DNA from 2 places in the Candidatus Merdisoma sp. JLR.KK011 genome. Region 2 is predicted to be linked to the other one. Evidence: riboswitches for the same ligand, from Rfam matches in the RefSeq annotation. Region 2 holds a riboswitch; the other holds the start of a gene.
What was found. A riboswitch is a leader RNA that binds a small molecule or an ion and turns the genes downstream of it on or off. The one in region 2 is predicted to bind tetrahydrofolate.
Positions count from the first base shown of each region.

Region 1: it holds a riboswitch for tetrahydrofolate, as region 2 does, so the genes downstream of both, VV089_RS05380 (folate family ECF transporter S component) here and folE (GTP cyclohydrolase I FolE) in region 2, are expected to answer to the same signal.

Region 1 covers NZ_JAYWSZ010000003.1:940,026-949,354, forward strand. Annotated here, with positions in the region: gene VV089_RS05375 (alpha/beta fold hydrolase) at 204-995, opposite strand; gene VV089_RS05380 (folate family ECF transporter S component) at 1,009-1,584, opposite strand; THF riboswitch at 1,672-1,782, opposite strand; gene VV089_RS05385 (MerR family transcriptional regulator) at 1,856-2,698, opposite strand; gene VV089_RS05390 (MATE family efflux transporter) at 2,952-4,283, shown strand; gene VV089_RS05395 (putative manganese transporter) at 4,459-5,295, shown strand; gene VV089_RS05400 (Crp/Fnr family transcriptional regulator) at 5,321-5,995, shown strand; gene trxA (thioredoxin) at 6,094-6,408, opposite strand; gene VV089_RS05410 (4Fe-4S binding protein) at 6,502-7,098, opposite strand; gene VV089_RS05415 (4Fe-4S binding protein) at 7,095-7,292, opposite strand; gene VV089_RS05420 (CPBP family intramembrane glutamic endopeptidase) at 7,548-8,396, shown strand; gene VV089_RS05425 (SDR family oxidoreductase) at 8,415-9,290, shown strand.
Region 2 covers NZ_JAYWSZ010000004.1:1,791,298-1,800,626, reverse strand. Annotated here, with positions in the region: gene VV089_RS22485 (PTS system mannose/fructose/sorbose family transporter subunit IID) at 1-529, opposite strand, end outside; gene VV089_RS22480 (PTS mannose/fructose/sorbose/N-acetylgalactosamine transporter subunit IIC) at 531-1,277, opposite strand; partial or broken gene folK (2-amino-4-hydroxy-6-hydroxymethyldihydropteridine diphosphokinase) at 1,553-2,379, opposite strand; gene folP (dihydropteroate synthase) at 2,408-3,229, opposite strand; gene VV089_RS22465 (HD domain-containing protein) at 3,241-3,717, opposite strand; gene folE (GTP cyclohydrolase I FolE) at 3,714-4,274, opposite strand; THF riboswitch at 4,475-4,584, opposite strand; gene VV089_RS22455 (CPBP family intramembrane glutamic endopeptidase) at 4,672-5,709, opposite strand; gene VV089_RS22450 (LytR/AlgR family response regulator transcription factor) at 5,870-6,619, opposite strand; gene VV089_RS22445 (sensor histidine kinase) at 6,623-7,987, opposite strand; gene VV089_RS22440 (M24 family metallopeptidase) at 8,153-9,329, opposite strand, start outside.

The DNA.
Region 1 (9,329 bases), on a different contig from region 2:
CCATTTCATAGAAGCTTCGCTGATCTTCTGTCTCGGCTTCTAAAACGAGCTGCAAAGTGTCTTCAGGCTGAAGATGCTCTATTTCATTGTAAATGTTTTCATATTTTTTTACATCACACATTGGAATACCTCATGGTTAAATCTGCATTGTTTTAAATATTATAACCCAAATAGGCTAAAATGTTAAGAACATTGTTCAGATTCTATCGACTTGCGCCTTTCCAGAATTCATCCATTGTTTTATTAAATTCCTGGGGCACGTCCATATTAACACAGTGCCCCGCGTTTTCAAAGAGGACTACGGTGCAATCGGGCTCGCAGCTTTTCCATGCTTTTATTGCCTCTAATTCCATTGGAATATCGAATTTTCCGCAGCCAATCAACAAAGGATAATTCCGTTTCCCGGTTTTATGCTTATTTACCATACGATTGAGCGTTGCCAGAAACATAAACGACTTTTTTGGAAAGCATATATTCATAGCAAAAAAATCATTTTGGGCCTGTGCCGTATATGCGGAAATCTTCTTGTTTGCTTTTGCAAACCATTTCATTGAAAAGAGTGCTTTTAACATCATCAGCTTTTGCTTTGCGCTATTTTCATTTTTCATTTTTGCATCAAAATTGTTAATGTCATATCCGCCAAAGCAGGCCAGTGAGCTTACTGCATATGGATAACGGTTGGCAAAATCCTGTGCTAAAACTGCCCCCAACGAAACACCAACAATATGAACTTGATCAATCTGTTCGGCTCTCAAGATGTCAAATATCCACGTTGACATCTTCTCTATGGTATCCCCTTTCTGAGTATCCGTTGATTGTCCGTGGCCGATGATGTCAATAGCCAGGAGATTATATTTCTTCTCAAAATACGCAAATTGTGCCTGGAACATATTGTGATTGACGAAAGCGGCGTGGATAAAAAGTATCCATTCGGCCTGTCCGGTTCTGCTTACAAAATATGTAATTGGTGAGTTGGCTGACTTTATTGGCGTCATTGTTTCATCCCTTTTAAGAACGCACCGGCTTCGAGGCAGTTCCGGCAGCTCCCAGGATCCTGGAAAATGCATTTAGGAATACAAAGAGCAGAACTGTGTAAACGCCCAGGGCAATGGTATTCTTCACCAACCGGATGGTCAGAAGATACTGCCATGGCATCCCGTACATCAGATGAAGCCAGAGGGTGGACAGGGTGCAGGAAATGGTAAATTCTGTGAGGCCGCCGATGAGGGCTCGTCCAGGTGTGATCTTCGCGCGGTAGAGAAAGATGCCGAAGAGAAAGCCCATAACCGCGTAGGTCAGTGTGAAGCCGGGGAAAAAGGGCGCAGACTGGGGCGTGACAAAGAAGCTGATCACGTCGCCGGCGATTCCTACGGTCATTCCCATAAGGGGGCCGCCGTAGAAGGCCGCTGCCGCCAGGGCCAGGAAGGCAAGGCGGAATTCCAGAATCTCGGAAAACCGGATATTAAAGAGGGACAGTACGACATAAAGGGATACGAAAAGTCCGCCAAGGCAGATGCCCTGTACGCTGTGGATGCATTCCAGCTGTTCCTTGAAGCGGAATGCGTTTTTGGTACATAATTGCATAAAAAATACACCTCCTATTGTGTAGCGGGGGAATGAATGGTGACATATAAATAATAGTCCCTCCACATATGAGATGTACTCATCTGTAGCAACGGGTGCGGATAATATATCGTAAGACCAGCGCCTTCGGCGCTTCCTTTTCGTTTCGAGGCAACTCCCCATCCATCGAACACTTGACGCATAAAATCCTACTTCGCTATTATTTATGGGATTCATTATAGCAGGTATTTTCGGAAACGCAATAGGAAACGATATTTTTTTAACAAAGATTTTACAACGTTGCTGTGAAGCTGGATTGGGGAGTGATAGGAATCTCGATCTCCACGATATAATCCTCAATCCGGTCAACGACGGTTTCGTTGATGCCTTTTTCATAGGAAAAACCAGAGAGCTCCAGCTTATGCTTCCCGGCATAGGCCAGAATCTCCTCATAGCGGAGCGCAAGGCCGTCCCAGCTTCCTTTGTGAAAGGCTCTCAGATAGTTTCCTTTGGGCTGCACGTGCAGCCCCTTTTTTCGTGGAAGAAAGGGGATTTCAATAAATAGCTTCGTATAATGCTCAAAATCTCCCTTAAGCAGGCTCTCCGCCGGGAGCATAGAACCGTAGGACGCGTCGTGGAGACGGCCGAGCCCAAACCGGGCAGTCTCGGCTGTGATGAGTTCCACTTCCTTTTCAAAGGAAGTATGTTCATCAATATCCACGGTTACCAGACAGCGTTCCTCCTTTTCCACGATGCTGATTTCGGACAAATCCATAGTCAGCAAGGTGTTCATATTCTGCCTGTGGCTTTGCAGAGTATTTCGGACTGCCTTAAGGTGGTTGATTTGCAGATCCAGGTCTTTTATTTTATCATCCAGAAGGCATCTTAGATTCTCTGCGGAGCGGTTCTGCATGAAAGCCTGGATCTCCGGTATGGAGACATCCAGCTCCCGAAGAAGGAGAATGGTCTCCAGAATCGGGCTCTGGCGGTAATTGTAGCAGCGGTATCCGTTAGAAGGGTGGATGGCGGCAGGCTTGAATAGGCCGATTTCGTCATACCACATAAGCGTCTTTTTGTTAATGCCGTGAAGGGCTGCAAATTGCCCGATGGTCAGCAGCTTGTCTTTTTCGTTCATAAATTTTCCCTTTCCAATACCAAATACCATGAGCGTCTGCCGTCCGCTGAGGGCAGAAATCGCTGTTACCTATACCGTAAGATTTTCGGAGATTATTTAAATATTTTTTGAAATTCCCTCTTGACCGTACTGTAACTGTACGGTATATGATACCAGATACAGAAGGAAAAAACAAGTGATGCAAAGCATCGGGAAAAAGGATATTACGGAACTGGAATAAAATTGGAATAAAACTGGAATAAAAGGAGAACGTATGGAAAACCAAAATGCATATCTAAAACCTGTAACCTTAAAGAACATTTTAAAATTCGCAATCCCAACCATTGCCATGACGGTATTCATGTCCTTTTACACGATGGTTGACGGCCTTTTTGTGTCCAACCTTATCGGCACAAACGCTCTGTCCGCCATCAATCTGACCGCGCCTGTGATTCAGCTTGTCACCGCAGTTTCCACCATGCTTGCTACCGGAGGCAGCGCCGTGATTATGAAAAAAATGGGCGAGCAGAAGAGCGGGGAAGCCAGAGAAGATTTTACCTTCCTGATCCTGGTAAATATATTCGCAGGCCTGGTAATGAGCGGCCTTGGCTATCTGCTGATGGATCGGATCTTTGCCGGAATGAACCTTTCTGCAGAGGTGGAGGGATACTGTGTGGAATATTTAAGCCGTTACCTTATTTTCACAATCCCCATTCTGCTTATGAACAATTTTACCCTCTACATGATTGCAAGCGAAAAAGCAGCCCTTTCCTTAATCTGCTCCGTCACAGGCGGCGTTCTGAACATGGTTCTGGATTACGTATTTATCGCAGGCCTATCCATGGGAATCAGCGGAGCCGCCATTGCAACGGGGCTTGGGTATTCCGTCACTGCCGTAGCCGGCTTCTTTGTTTTCAGCCGCAAAAAGAGCCTGCTCCACTTTAAGAAGCCGGTATTCCGCTTTAGGATCCTTATAAATGCAGCTGCAAACGGATGCTCGGAGATGGCTGCGGCCCTTGTGACGGGAATTATCACGATGATGTTCAACTGGACTATGCTCCGCTATGTGGGAGAGAACGGCGTTGCGGCAGTAACTATTATTACGTATGTGCTGATGTTTGCAAGCTCTCTCTATACGGGATATTCTTATGGGGCAGCGCCCATGCTGAGCTTTTATTATGGAGAGCAGAATCATGGGAAGCTTAAAAAATTAACCGGAATCAGCCTTGGGATAATCGGAGTGATTTCCCTGGTGACTGTGGCGGCCTCGTTTATCCTTACACGCCCCTTGGTGTCTGTATTTGCCCGGCCGGATAATCCGGTGTTTAACCTGGCGGTGGAGGGAAACCGTATCTGTACCATAGCGCTGTTTTTTATCGGCTTTAATATCTTTGCAAGCGGAATGTTTACGGCACTGTCAAACGGTGCGGTTTCTGCGGTACTGGCATTTTCCAGATCCTTTGTATTTATGCTGATTACCATGCTTGTACTGCCGATGCTTCTGGGGGTAAAGGGCATCTGGCTTGCTACCCCTGTGGCGGAGCTGATGGCCCTGGCCTTGTCAGCTTTTATGTTTGTAAAATATCGGAAACGGTATGGGTATTAAAAGTATGGGCATTAAGAAGAAATAAAACTTGCCATTTTTCCGGAAAAATGGTATACCTTAAGAATGACTGCAGGGCATTTGGGTAAGATGCTGTATGCAGATGCCCGTTCCAAGGGTGTGCGCCTTTTTGGATTGAGGGTGCCTTGGGACGGGGTTGAGAATATGAGGTAGAATTATGATTCTGGATGCTTTACTGGATGCGGTTCTTGATACTTTGAGAACCCTTCCCTTTTTATTTGCGGCTTTTATGGTTATTGAGGCCATGGAACATTATTCCAATCAATATAGCAGCAGGGTGCTGGCGAGGGTAGGGAAGGCTGGCCCTTTTTGGGGAGCGGTTCTTGGATGTATTCCGCAGTGCGGATTCTCGGTGGCGGCGGCCAATCTCTATTCGGGAGGGCTGGTGACATTGGGGACACTTCTTGCAGTGTTTCTTTCTACCTCCGACGAGGCGGTGCTGATCCTGCTGGCCCATCCGGGAAGCGGCAGGGTGATTGGCACTCTTTTGATTTGGAAGGTAGTTATCGGCATGGGAGCAGGCTGCCTTATGGATCTTCTGTTTCGAAAAAAGAAGGAAGAGAAGCACATAGAGGAAATGTGCCGAAACTGCGGATGCAGCGATACCAGCGGAGTGCTTCGTCCGGCCCTTCTTCATACGGTGCGCCTGGGGGCTTATCTTTTTGTGTTTACCTTTTGTCTGAATTTGATTTTGGAGCTTATAGGGATGGAGCAGCTTTCCAGGATCTTAGGGAAGGATACGCTGTTTCAGCCCTTTCTGGCCGCCCTTTTGGGGCTGATTCCAAACTGTGCTTCCTCTGTGCTGATTACGGAGCTTTATTTGTCCGGAGGCTTGAGCTTTGCTTCGGCCATTGCAGGCTTGAGCGCCGGAGCCGGTGTCGGCACGGCGGTTTTGTTCCGCTCCAATCATCCTATGAGGGAAAATGTAAGGATTCTGGCGCTGCTTTACGGGAGTGCGGTGGTTTCGGGGCTGCTGCTTGGATGGCTGCTGTAAGCTTTGGGATAGGAGAGGTGCTGATATGGAACGAGCGATAGTTGAACCTGTTTACAAGGAAATCTTTCCTTTCTGGAATGAGATTGCGGAGGCAGACCGTGATTATATCTGTCAGAATTCCGTGTCTGTGACTTATGAAAAGGGAGCCGGTGTTCACGACGGCAATGAGTGTTCCGGGGTGATTTTTGTCTGCTCCGGAAGTCTTAGACTGTCTATGCTGTCTGACGAGGGGAAAGATATCACTCTTTATCGGCTTCACAAGGGCGATATGTGTATGCTGTCCGCTTCCTGTGTGCTTAAGTCCATTACCTTTGATGTGTTTATAAATGCAGAGGAGGACAGCCAGTGCTATGTGATCAGCGGCCCGGCCTACGCTGCAGTGTCAGAGCGCAATCCGCCCATCAAAATATTTTCCCTGGAGGCAGCAGTAAGCCGCTTTTCCGATGTGATGTGGGTGATGCAGCAGATCTTATTTATGAGCATGGACAAACGGCTTGCTATTTTTCTCACAGATGAATCGGCCCGTACCGGATCCGATACCATTGTGCTGACCCACGAACAGATTGCCAGATATATGGGATCGGCCCGTGAGGTAGTTTCCCGTATGCTGAAGTATTTTGCCAATGAGGGTATTGTGGAGGTTTCGCGGAAGGGGATTCATATTCTCGATAAGAAGCGGCTGCGGAAATTGGCCCTTTGACTGGGATGGAAGAAAAAAGGTGTTAGGCAGACAAAACAAGAGGTGCAGGAAAGGGGATATTCGCCTTTTCCTGCACTTCTTTATTTTTCCTGCTTTATCTAAGCGTTCCCATCCAGCAGAGCAAGAATCTGCTCCTTCGGCTTAACGCCGGCTGACTGGTGGGTTACTTTTCCGTCCTTGATAACAACCAGTGTGGGAATGCTTGTCACTTTGAAGGCGGAGGCCAGCTCCGGCTCGTTGTCTACGTTGATTTTCCCGATAAGGTACTGAGGATTTTCCTCGGCAATCTCATCCACCAGGGGCGACACCATGCGGCAGGGGCCGCACCAGTCTGCGTAGAAGTCTAAAAGAACGGGCTTAGAGCTTGTTTTTACGGAATCAAAATTGTTTTTATTAACAGTAAGTACTGACATAATAGTTACCTTCCTTTCCTTTGATATCCTTTAGGATACACGCTTTATTTTTTGTTTTCTGTGATAAGGTCACAGTTCCTGCAGCTCTATGGCTCACTGTCCGGAACGCAGGGAGGAGCTGTTTCTTGCCTTACAGATAAGCTGCGTCATAGTCCCCATGGGGCAGTAGACGCACCAGGAACGGGGCTTGAACAGAACCATAGTGATCAGCCCGAGAATGGTGGAGGTCAGCATAACACTGTAAAAGCCAAAGGCAAACTGGGCCGTGCCCTCGGAAAACCATGTGCCGTGATAGGCCCAATGCCAGGGAACCCGGAAAGTCCACAGGAGCGTGACCGCCGTCCCAAGCTCCCTCGTCCCGGCAAATACCAGATAGGTGTTCCACAGCATAAGGAAGAACATTGCAAAGAAAAAGAGGAGGAAGCCATATCGGAAATAGTGGGAGCGCATCCATTTTGGGATGTCTTTTTTCCTCGAAAGTCCGAAGCGTCCTCCCACAAGGGCAAATAATTGTCCTCTGCCGCAGTATTTGTTACAGTAGGCCTTATTTCCCTTCACAATCGAGATGAGGAGGGGAATAAAAAAGCAGAGCAGGCCCAGCCAGGCGAAGAGGATATTAAAAAATCCCAGAATCAGATATGTAAGGGAAAAGATCCACAGGTAGTCATACCATTTCTTCTGCTGCTTCATTGTCCGATCACCTCCATAGAAATAATGCTTGCAGGGCACTCTTTTGCGCATTTTCCGCATCCGATGCACAGAGTCTCATCCACCTTTGCATAGATGCCTTTTGGAACGGTTATCGCGCCTTTGGGACAAACCTTGATGCAGCATCCGCAGGCTGCACAGTCACGGGTGCTGACGATTGCTTTTCTTTTTGCCATAAAAAAATCTCCTTCTGTTGATTTTTATATCAGTATACAGGAAGGAGCGTTTTTTGTTCCGTGACAAAGTCACATTTCTTTCTTAGCCTGCAAAATATGTCAGCGGCATTTCTTGGATATTTGTTGGAAACCGAAAAAACTAGGTGGTGATTTGAGAGAAAATCTGATAAAATAGAAAAAAACATATCAGAAACAGCGCCGTCATAAAGCAGGAGCTTTTAAGCTGACGGCGCGGATGCTTTTTGGAGGTGCTTTATGAAAAAATTTGGATGGTTTTTACTGAGTATTCTTCCGGTGATTGTGTTTATTACGATTCAGTTTGCCGGAACCGTGGTTTTGATGGTGTGGTATATGATACGCTATGGAGTGGAGGCCGGGGCCCAGTCAGCTCTTGATAATGTGATGGCGATTATGGTGCTCACCCAGGTGATGACGCTTTTTGTTACAGGGCTGTGGTACTATTTCGGCGTGTTCCGGCAGAAGGCAGTGAGGGGAGAGAAGGAAAAGAGTCCATTTTCCGTGAAGTCCCTGGGAGGTATTTTCTGCATTGCCATTGGGGCGCAGTGTCTGATTGGGCTGCTCCTTTTGGGATGGAGCGTCGTGAATCCGGAGCAGATTGAGGTTTACAATCAAATGATAGAGGAAAGCGGCATTGGAGAGCTGACAATCCTTTCTGCCATTGCAACGGTGATTATGGCTCCTATTGGGGAGGAGATTGTGTGCCGGGGGCTTACGGTGGAGTATTTAAAGCGCACTGGCGCAGGCTTTTGGGTTATTAACGTAGTGCAGGCCCTGCTGTTCGGGATTATGCATTTGAATCTGGTTCAGGGAGCTTATGCCTTTCTGGTAGGGCTTATATGCGGGTATCTTGTGCTGAAGTACAAGAATCTTCTGGCCTCTATGTTCTTTCATGGAGTCTTTAACGCCTATTCTGCTTTTTTGACACCGGCGGCTGAGAGGCTGGAGGCGATGAATCCGACGGTTTTTTACATAGGATGTCTGGTTGTGGGAGCTGTGATGTTTTCTCTTGGCATCTGGCTGATGAAGAAGGAGTTTTTGAAGGAAGAAGATGGAAAGCTTCCGGGAATTGGGATTGGGATTTAACCGACGGAGGAAAATGAGATGGAAGATAAAGGCAAAAACATGGATTTAAGAAGGATGCTGGTAACTGGCTCCACGGGCTTTCTCGGGAGCCGGATTGTAAGGGAATATGGGAAATGCTTTCAAGTGTCCGGGCCGGGGCATTCAGAAATGGATCTTTGTGACGAGGCTTCGGTGAAAGCTTATGTGGATAGGGTGAGGCCGGAGGTTGTGATCCACTGTGGGGCTGTCTCGGATACAGGGTGGTGCCAGGAGCATCCGGAGGAGTCCCGGCGTATCAATGTGGATGGAACCGGGTATCTGGCAAGGGCTTGTGCCAAGATTGGGGCAAAGCTTATTTTCTGCAGCTCGGATCAGATTTATTTTGGAAGCAGGGGAATGGAGGCCCATCGGGAGGATGAGGCGGTAAGCCCGGCAGGAGAGTATGGGCGGCAGAAGCTGGAGGCGGAGAAGCGGTGCATGGAGCTCTGCCCGGACAGTGTCTGCCTGCGGCTCTGCTGGATGTATGACAGGGAACGGCTTTCGGAAAGGGAGCATGGGAATTTTCTGACTGCTTTTTTGGAGGCTCTTTCAAAGAAACGGGAGATGGTGTATCCGGTTTATGATTATCGTGGGATTACGGATGTGAATCTGGTGGTGGAAAAGCTTTGCCAGACCTTCTCTCTTCCGGGAGGGGTTTATAATTTTGGCTCGGAAAATGAGTACAATACCTACGAGACTGTCCGCAGGCTTCTGGAAGGCCTGGGATATTCCACAGAGAAATTGAAAAAAAATGAGACTGCCTTTGCAGGGAATCCACGAAATATAAGGATTCATATGGGAAAAGCAGAAAAGTTCGGAATTGAATTTCCAAAGACGTTAGAGCAGCTGCTTTCGGCAAATGAACGGTTGTTATGATATAGGAATTGTTTTGCGTCCATGAAATAGTATGGGCGC
Region 2 (9,329 bases):
TCTGGAAGCTCTGCATCTTCTCCATAAACTGATCCGCAAAATTGTATCCTGCCATAACGCCCCAGTATTGTACACCAAAATGAATGGCGTTGACAAGCAGAACAAAGATAAGGGGCGCAATCCCGTTTCCGCTCAGTGCCAGGGAGGCGCAGATACCGGCGGCGATGGGCCGCAGGGTCCCCCAGAAAAGGGAGTCTCCGATACCTGCCAGGGGGCCCATCAATGCGCTCTTTACGGCTGTAATATTCTCCTCGGGAACATCCTCGCCCAGGGCTTTCCGCTCCTCCATGGAGGCAACCATGCCGTAAATCGGGCCGCAGGTCCAGGGATGGGAATTGAAATATCCCAGATGACGCTTGTAGGCCGCTATGCGGTCATCCCGGTTTGGGTACAGCTTATTGATCAGCGGTATCATGCCCCACTCAAAGCCAAGGGCCTGCTGACGCTCAAAATTGAACGCAGACTGAACGGCATTGGAACGGACAAACAATCTCGTCAAATCCTTTTTGGTTAAAATCTTCTCCCCCATATTAAGCCTCCTCCTCTTGATTTAATCTGCGGAATGCATACAGCGCCACATAGGCGGTTCCCAAAAATGCGATGCCCATAACTCCAAAGCTTGGTATGTAAGCCGCAATGGCAAAACCGATAAAAAAGTAGGGCATAAATTCTTTTGTGCTTAAGTTATTCAGCAGAAGCCCAAAGCCCAGGGCCGGCAAAAGACTGCCTACAGCCTTGATTCCGGACATGATGTTCGCCGGGACTGCATTCATCAGATCGGTTACATACTGCGCCCCCAGGTACAAGGCCAAAAGCGTAGGAATAAAATACGCCAGAAAGTGAAAGGCGTTTCCTGCATGAACCATTAAGCTGATTCCCTTCCAGTCGCCTTTTTCTGCGTATTTGTCCGCCAGGTGAACCGAAAAAGCGCAGAAGGTCTTTGCAAACATCTCAAAGGTACTTGCCACAACTGCAACCGGAACCGCCACCATCATAGCTCCCTCCAGTCCGGTCTTAGATGTAATGGCAATGGCTGTTCCCAGGGCGCTTCCGATGGCCACATTGGAGGGAACGCTTCCGCCGATAGCCTGCGCCCCCATAAATACCAGCTCCAGGGAGGCTCCCACTTCCAGGCCTGTCCGAAAATCCCCCAATACCAAGCCCACAACAGGCCCCAGAACCAGAGGCCTTTCCAGCTGACAGTCTCCCAGGAATCTTCTCAGAAAATAGGTCAGGCCTGTAAGAAAGCTGATAATAAAAATTGTTGAAAAACTCATAAATACCTCCTTCGTAAAAATAAATTCATTATTCCATCTCCAAGGATTTGAGTATTTGCGGGCCCTTGCTTACACTCTGTTTCCTGTGCTTTGTAGTTCAATCATAACATCATTCCTTTTATTTGTCCATATATTTTTGATTTATATGTACATTTAGTTCACAAAGAGACATTAACGGAAACACGGAGGGTAGGAAGAGCCGAAAAAACAGGAGCCCTGCATGCTTCCTGTCATGCAAAACTCCTGTTTCTGATATCTATTTCCTGCTTCTGTTTTTATTGCTGTGCTTTGCTCTTTAAAGCCTCCAAAAGCTCCAATGCCGTCCGGTTGTATACGGGGTGGCGCACATAAGGAGCAATCTGGCAGAGAGGCTCCAGCACGAAATCCCTCTTGTACATCTCAATATGCGGAATGTGAAGCTCTTCATCATCCAGAATCAAATCATCGTAAAGCAAAATGTCCAGATCCAGCGTCCTGGGCCCCAGCGGACAATCCGCTCCCTTCCGGCCTCCTGTTCTATCTCGTGAAGGCGGTCAAGGAGCTCATGGGGCGGAAGAATTGTGCGTATCTTCATGGCTCCGTTCAGGAACTCGTCCTGCTCCTTCACGCCGTAGGGCTCTGTGGCCAGATAATCGGATACGGCCAAAACACGGCAGCCCTTTGTCTGCCTAAGGCCCTCCACTCCCAGATCCAGATATGCCTTCTTATCTCCCATGTTGGAGCCTAAGGCAATATAAGCCGTATGCCAGCTCCGCTCAATTTCTACGGAAACATCCTCCAGGGGCAGGCCGATGGGCGCCCAGGGCTTTTTGAGCTCCAGTCTCACGCCTTCCAGACGCTCGGTCTTAAGCAGCAGCTCCTCTGCCAGCCTTTCCACTGCTGTTTCCAGAAGCAAGAAGGTATGCTCCTCAAGAAAACGGCGGATAAAGTGGCTGACCTCCCCGTAGTGAATGGATTTTGTGAGATCGTCTTTTTGTCCGGCCTCACGGGTGGAAGTGTAAAGAACGGCCGAGATTACAAACTTCTGTCCCAGAACGTTTTCTTCCGGAAATACGCCGTGCTTTGCAAAAACCTCCAGATTTCTTATGTGTATCCGATCCATATGTTCCTCCATATCGACGCGCTTCTGTTTAGGATTCCTCCGGCCCTGCCGCTAAAATTGCTTTTGTCATCTGAATGGCGCGTTTATTAGCCTTTACGTCGTGAACCCGTACAAAGGCGTACTTTTTCATTACCGCTATCACCGTCGTCGCCAGCGTCCCTTCCTCTCTCTGATCCGCCGGCAGGCCAAGGGTCAGGCCGATGACGGATTTTCTTGAGGTTCCAAGGAGCATTGGATAACCAAGGGAATGGAAACGCTCCATATAGTGAAGGGTTTCCAGGTTCATCTCATAGGTTTTTCCAAAACCGATTCCCGGATCCAGGATGATTTTGTCGCTGGCAATGCCCGCCGCCCTCGCTATCTCAACGCACTGCCGGGTTTCACGCAGCATGTCCTGGTAAAAGTTCTCGTATTCTGCCTTCTCCTTGTTGTGCATCAGGCAGCAGGCCGCTCCTGTCTCTGCTATCAGTCCGGCCATCTTGGGATCGTACTTAAGGCCCCAGATATCGTTCACCAGATCCGCCCCGGCTTTTACAGCCGCCTCTGCCACTTTAGCCTTGTAGGTGTCAATGGAAATGGGAACGTCTATCCGCGCTCTCACTGCCTCTATCACCGGGACTACCCGTTCAATTTCTTCCTCCTCGGTAATCTGCTCGTGGCCGGGCCGTGTGGATTCGCCGCCGATGTCCACAATATCGGCCCCGTCCTTAACCATCTGCTCTGCATGGCCCAGGGCTTCGTCCAGGGTGTTCCATTTGCCGCCGTCAGAAAAGGAATCCGGAGTTATATTGAGGATGCCCATAATATAGGTATGTTCTGTGGTGTCAAAGCTTCTGTCTCCAATTCTCATATCAATCTCCTTTAGATGCGAATCTCCAGGTTCTTCTTCTCCTTTGGCCAGTCGCATTTCTCTCTTGCCGGGCAGGAATAGCAGCTTCGGGACAGCTTGTCGGCCCGGTAAAAGAGGCTTGCCAGGGTTTCCTCCTGTCCCTTTGTCCGATGCTCCCATATCAGCTCCAGTATCTGCTCCCGCTCCTCCTCGTCAAATCCGCAGTCCCTCAATATCTGCTCCGCCAGCTCTGCGCTTGCCTGCTCATGGGGGATCCCCTCCTCATACTGGCGGAAACGGCCGATATCATGGAGCAGTCCCGCTGCATAGACAATCTCTTTTTTGGCCGGAATCCCCTGCTCTAAGGCCAGAATCCAGGTAAGCCGGCCCACATCCAGAAAATGCTCCGGCGTGTGGCGGCAGAATTCCCGTTTTTCCTCCCAGGCTTTCAGCTTCGAAAGGCAGCTCTGATAGGTTTCATGCTGCCAGACGGCATTTACACGGTTCATGGCTGGCGCACCAGTGCCAGAAACCGGTTCTGAAGCTCTGCATTGTCCTGGAACACTCCGGTAGTTACCAGGGTCACGGTCTTACTTCCCGGCTTCTTGATTCCGCGCATAGTCATACAGGTGTGCTCTGCCTCAATCATCACGATGACCCCCTGGGGGTTGAGGCTCTCATCCAGGGCCTCCGCTATCTGGGCCGTCATCTTCTCCTGGATCTGGGGCCTTCTGGCAAAGACATCCACGGTTCTGGCCAGCTTGCTTAAGCCCACAACCTTTCCATTCGGCAGGTAGCCAATATGAGCCTTTCCATAAAAAGGAAGCAGATGGTGTTCACAGGTAGAATAAAAAGTGATATCCTTTTCCACCACCATATCATTGCGCCCGGCCGTAAACTGTTTCTTGAGATGCACAGCCGCATCCTCATAAAGGCCTCCGTAAATCTCCGCACACATCCGGGCAATCCGGTCTGGTGTTTCCAGCAGACCCTCACGTTCCACATCCTCGCCGATTCCCTCAAGCATCAGCCTGACACCGGCTTTTATCTTCTCGTAATCCATCATCAAAAAAGAGCCCCCTTTCTCTGAGCCGCCATACATTTCAGCCTAAAGACATGTGCCTGTAAAGTATTGCGGAACATAATTCCTGGAGACTGCTCTTTTTGCATCCGGCCACAATCCGCGGATCAAAAAAGCATCTCCATAATGTGACAGAACATATGACGAAATATCCCTCCACAATATGAGATGCGATCTTATATTGCTGCAACGGGTGCGGTAATCATATCGTAAGACTGACATTCCCTGCCTGCTTTTCGTTTCGGCGGCAACTCCCCATCCGCTGAACACTTGACGCATGAAAACCTATTTTGCATATTATTCTAAATGTTAATAAATTACCCTCAGCCGGCTGCCTTTCTCTGCCGGCTGAGGGTATTATAGCATAGTGTGGGAAAAAGATCTATAGCTTTTTATCATGGGATCTCCGAAACTCTTTCGATAATAGAAACAGACCGAAGAAAATCCCGTTCAAGATGAGAGCCGAAGGGATCATGGCCCATGTTACCTGCTGATTTTCAAGCACTTCCACAGAATAATCATTGGCAATCACCAGCGTCAGATTATTATTCAGAAAATGCAGGATCACCGGAACCCAGATATTGTCTGTCTTCAGATAAGTCCAGGCAAAAAAGATACCTAAGGCCACGCAGGTGATCATCTGGGAGATCAGCATAACCAATCCCCGGTCTGGGGTCGTGTAGTAAAAAAAGTCCAGGAACACATGCCACACGCCCCATACCACGCCCAGAACCAGCACACCGGCGCGCATGCCGAAGCGTTTCTGAAGCAGGGGCTGCAGGTAATAACGCCACCCGTATTCTTCTCCAAGAAACGGCGCAAAGGCAAGGAAGAAATTCACCACCAGGAAAAGCATATAAATCCACGCGCTGGGATCTGCCAGAATCTCCAGGATAGCCCCCGGTTCGCCCTCCATTGCGTAAGCAGCGGCGGCGCGGCCAAAATAGAGCAGTAAAAATACCAGGATGCAGAAAAAGGAGGCTTTCCATTTCTTCCACCCAAGGCCGTAGGCGGCTCTTCGCTTCTTTCCCGACAGGAGAAGGGGAATCCAGCAGAGGATGCTTCCGCCTATGATCACGTACTGGCTGAGCACGGCCCACAGAGAAACGCTCTGCTCCATCATAGTGACGGTTTGCTGCGGCATTGCCACAGACAATATGCACAAGGCTATCATAGCAGCCGTCACCAGTAAAAAGCAGGCATAAAACCATTTGGGAACAAGACTGTCCTTTTCTTCCGTGAGCATATACGCCAGCATGACGCCGGCGGCCGGGTAGAACATCTGAGCACTGGGAAATATGCTCATTTCCACCGGTATGGTGCTTCCGTACCAGGTGAGAATTCCCATCACATATGTTACCCCGTAAGCGATTAGGAGAAAGATAAGGAACTGCTTCTTTGTTTTTGCTGTTTCTGTCATTTCATACCACTTCTTTCTGTTATGATTCTTTTGCCGCCTTCAGCGAACAAGGGACGAATGCCCTGCTCACCGGACACATGGCTTATTTTATCACACAGCCGTTTCAGATGGATGAAAAATGCCCAGATGGTTTTTTTACTGCCTGAACAGAAGCAGCTTCTCATAAAGGCTGCCCGGCCATACGCTCAAGAAGCTTCTGCTTCATATTTCTGGAAAAGGGGCAGCGCTCTTTGTTTTTTAAAACAACCTCTTTTGTTTTCAGATTCACCTGGGCAATCTCGTCTGTGCGCACCAGGTAAGCTCTGTGAATCCGGATAAACTGTTGTCCCAGCTTTTCCTCCAGCTCCTGGATGCTGCCGATAAAGTCCAGGCGCTCCTGCCGGGCGTGAAGTTCAATCCGGTGGGTGCGTCCGGCTGTGGCAAAGTAAAGGATCTCTTTAAGCGGAATATGACGGACTACATCCAGGGTCTTGACGGTAAAGTATTCCTGCTGCTCTCCCTGTTCCCGGCTCACGCGTTCTTCTATTACCTTCAGACAGTGGGAAAGTCCTTCGTACATTTTCTCCGGATTTTTCTTGCAGATGTAATCCAGGGCTTCCAGATGGTAGCGGAAGGTCTCAAAGGCCAGATCCTGGAAGGCCGTGACATAGACGAGAAAGCCTCTGGCATCTATTTTCCGTATTTCCTGTCCAAGCTGGAAGCCGTCCATGGAGGAGCCCTTAAGCTCCACATCCAGAAAATAGATTCCCCGTTTCTGTTCCCCGGACAGATGCTTTAGAAGCTCCTTGGGGCTTTCTGTACACAGGGCTATTTCCATATCCAGACCCTCTATGAGAATCTTCTTTTCCAGCCAGGCGCGTTCCGCATTCCGGATGGCCTCTTCGTCCTCGCATATATAGATTGGCAGCATATGTTAAACCTCCTGGATTTTCAGCTCCTGCACAAAGCAGCCGTCCTGTATGGCTGTGAAGGGGAAGACAAAATCATACCTTCCCAGTATCCTCTGATAGCTTTCCAGTCCAATCCCGCGGCCTTCTCCCTTTGTGGTGTAGCCGGCTGTTCCAAGCTTCTGAAAGTCTACCCCATGATACATGGTATTTTTGATCCGAAAGGTGGTACAGCCGTCCTGACTGCTGATCATCAGATGAATTTTTGCATTCTCTTTCCCCCGGACCTCGTCCACAGCATTGTCCATAAGGATGCCAAGACACCGGCACAGATCTGTACTCCGCATCCGGGTTCTCTCAAAGGGCCGCAGCACCTCCAGCTCACAATGTATTTCTTCTTTTTGCATCCGGGCCAGCTTTTCCAGAAGGAGACCCTTGATCTCTACCATATGTACATTGGCCAGCTGATTTAGGAGACGGATCTGGTCGCCTGCCTGCCGGTCAAAATCCTCTGTCATTTCCTGGATAAAGGATTGGACTGCATCCATATCTCCTTCCTTTACCTGGAGATACATGCCGGCTGTCATATTTCTAAAATCATGGCGGAACCGGCGGAGCTCCTCCTGGATCTGCTCCATTTTTTCTATGTAAATAGCCTGCTGTCTTAAGTTGGCCTGCTGAGCCAGAATATACTGCTTCTGCTGCCAGTCCCGTCCCACATAAACGAAAATCATATGAATCACCAGAAGCATAACAAAAGGAAGAAGAAGGTATGCCCGGTTTTTTTCCGGATCGTTTATCACATGGTCTAAAGCCTCGCCGTAAACCGGATAAAGTCCCAGAAGGAGCAGAATCCCCTTGTGTATTTTTTCCTGCTGCAGCCATTGGCGGTATATCTTTGCAATGCCGGATTTTACAATGACCAGGCCGCAGAGCAGAAAGCAGCACGGCCTTATTCCAAACATCCAGAAGAGATATTCCCAACGCTGTGAGGCAATCCTAAGATCAAAAAATCTCCCGTACAGATATAATTGGGAAAGCAGATCGCCATAGGAGCCCAAAATCTCGATCATCAGTACGCTAAGGCAGCAATCCCGAAAGGAAACCTTATACGCAATGCGCAGAATCAGAGCCCAGCATACAAGATTAAAGTACTGCCAGGCAATAGTGCCTATGCTATAGGGAAGACGCCAGAAGCCAGTCCGGTAACAGACAGCCCCAACAGTTGAAAGCAGCAGCACCCCGAACAGAGCAGCCAGGATATATGCACTCCTATGCCGGATCCCCCGATTTGGAATACGGCCCAGGAGAATGCCGGACATCCAGAGGAAGAAGAGTAAAGTGACGGCCATACTTAAAATATTTGCAGATACAACTTGTAGAAAGCTCATAGCAGTTCCTCTTCCTTTCCCGATTTCTCTTTATTATATCAAATTTGTTATGTAATTCAATTCTGTTTTTTAAAAGCTTGTCCCTTCTCAACTCATTGGCAGGAAACAAGACTTCCGCCGCTCAGCCTCTCTTGCCGGGCACACAAAAAAAACTGCCGCTGATCCTCAGATCAGCAGCAGTCTTTCTTGATGTCCGTCCAGATATTCAACAGCCCCGTCCTTGCAGATATCCTCCTCCAGATACATGAACACCTGCTGCCCGTCCCAGATCTTTGCGTCATCATACACATTCAGCTCCAGGGCATAGCAGGTTTTATCCTCCACAGGCCGCTGGCCGTGGCCGGGCAGGAAGCCTTGATTGCCGTATTGTCCGATGCTTGGGCCGGCGCCGTGGCCGAAGGTTCCAAGGGGATGGGTATAAAGCATGGGGCGGATGCCCTCGTCCTTTGCCCTCTTTACTGAGCAGGCAAAAACATCATTGCCTGTGACGCCCTCCTTAAGCTCCTCCATTACAATCTCCCGGAAGCGGTTTCCCTTGTCAAGAAGCACCTGGAATTCCTCCGGCGCCCCGGTTTCCCCCTCCTTTAAAATATACGCTGCCCACTGCATGTCCGTGTGCAGATGTACATAGCGTCCGTTGAGCCCGATGTCACAGTGCAGCAGATCTCCCGGCTGAATTACCTCGTGAAACATTCTGGATACACTGCTTCCCTTTCTCTGCAAATCTACATCTGCTCCAAACCAGTAGGAATAACCAAGGGCTGTAATCATCTCGCGCATACACCATTCAATGTCTGTGGTGGTGGTCGTTCCAGGCTTCACAAAAGCTTTGCTAAAGGTATAATCTACAATATCATGGGTTACGCTGGTCAAAACCTTCATGGCCTCCTTTTCCAGCGGAGACACCCTCTGAAGCCAGCGCACTGTCAGTTCTTCTCCATCACAGATGCGTGATGCATAGAGCTCTCCCACTGCCTCCTTAAGATTCTCATAGAGTGTAGAGGACAGTCCGTCGCAAAAACCGTACAGAAAGCTTCTGTTTACCGCTATTTTCTTTGGTGCCAGCTCCGCCACGATACGGGCTGCCGCCTGCCAGACGGTTTCTTCCTTTTCCTGCACATTTTCGTAAATACTGCTCATCTCTGGGGAGTGCATGCCTACTGCCATCCTGCGGATCGCGCCGGTCTCTTCATTCCGGTGAAAGAGTAAAATGCTGATTCTTCTGGCCTCCGGCATATCCCATGTAAAAAGCGTATGGATGATGGGATCCTCACAGTTTTCCCGGGAGAGCACCACCCACATGTCCATCCCGGACTTTTCCATGGCCCAGGGCAGAATTACG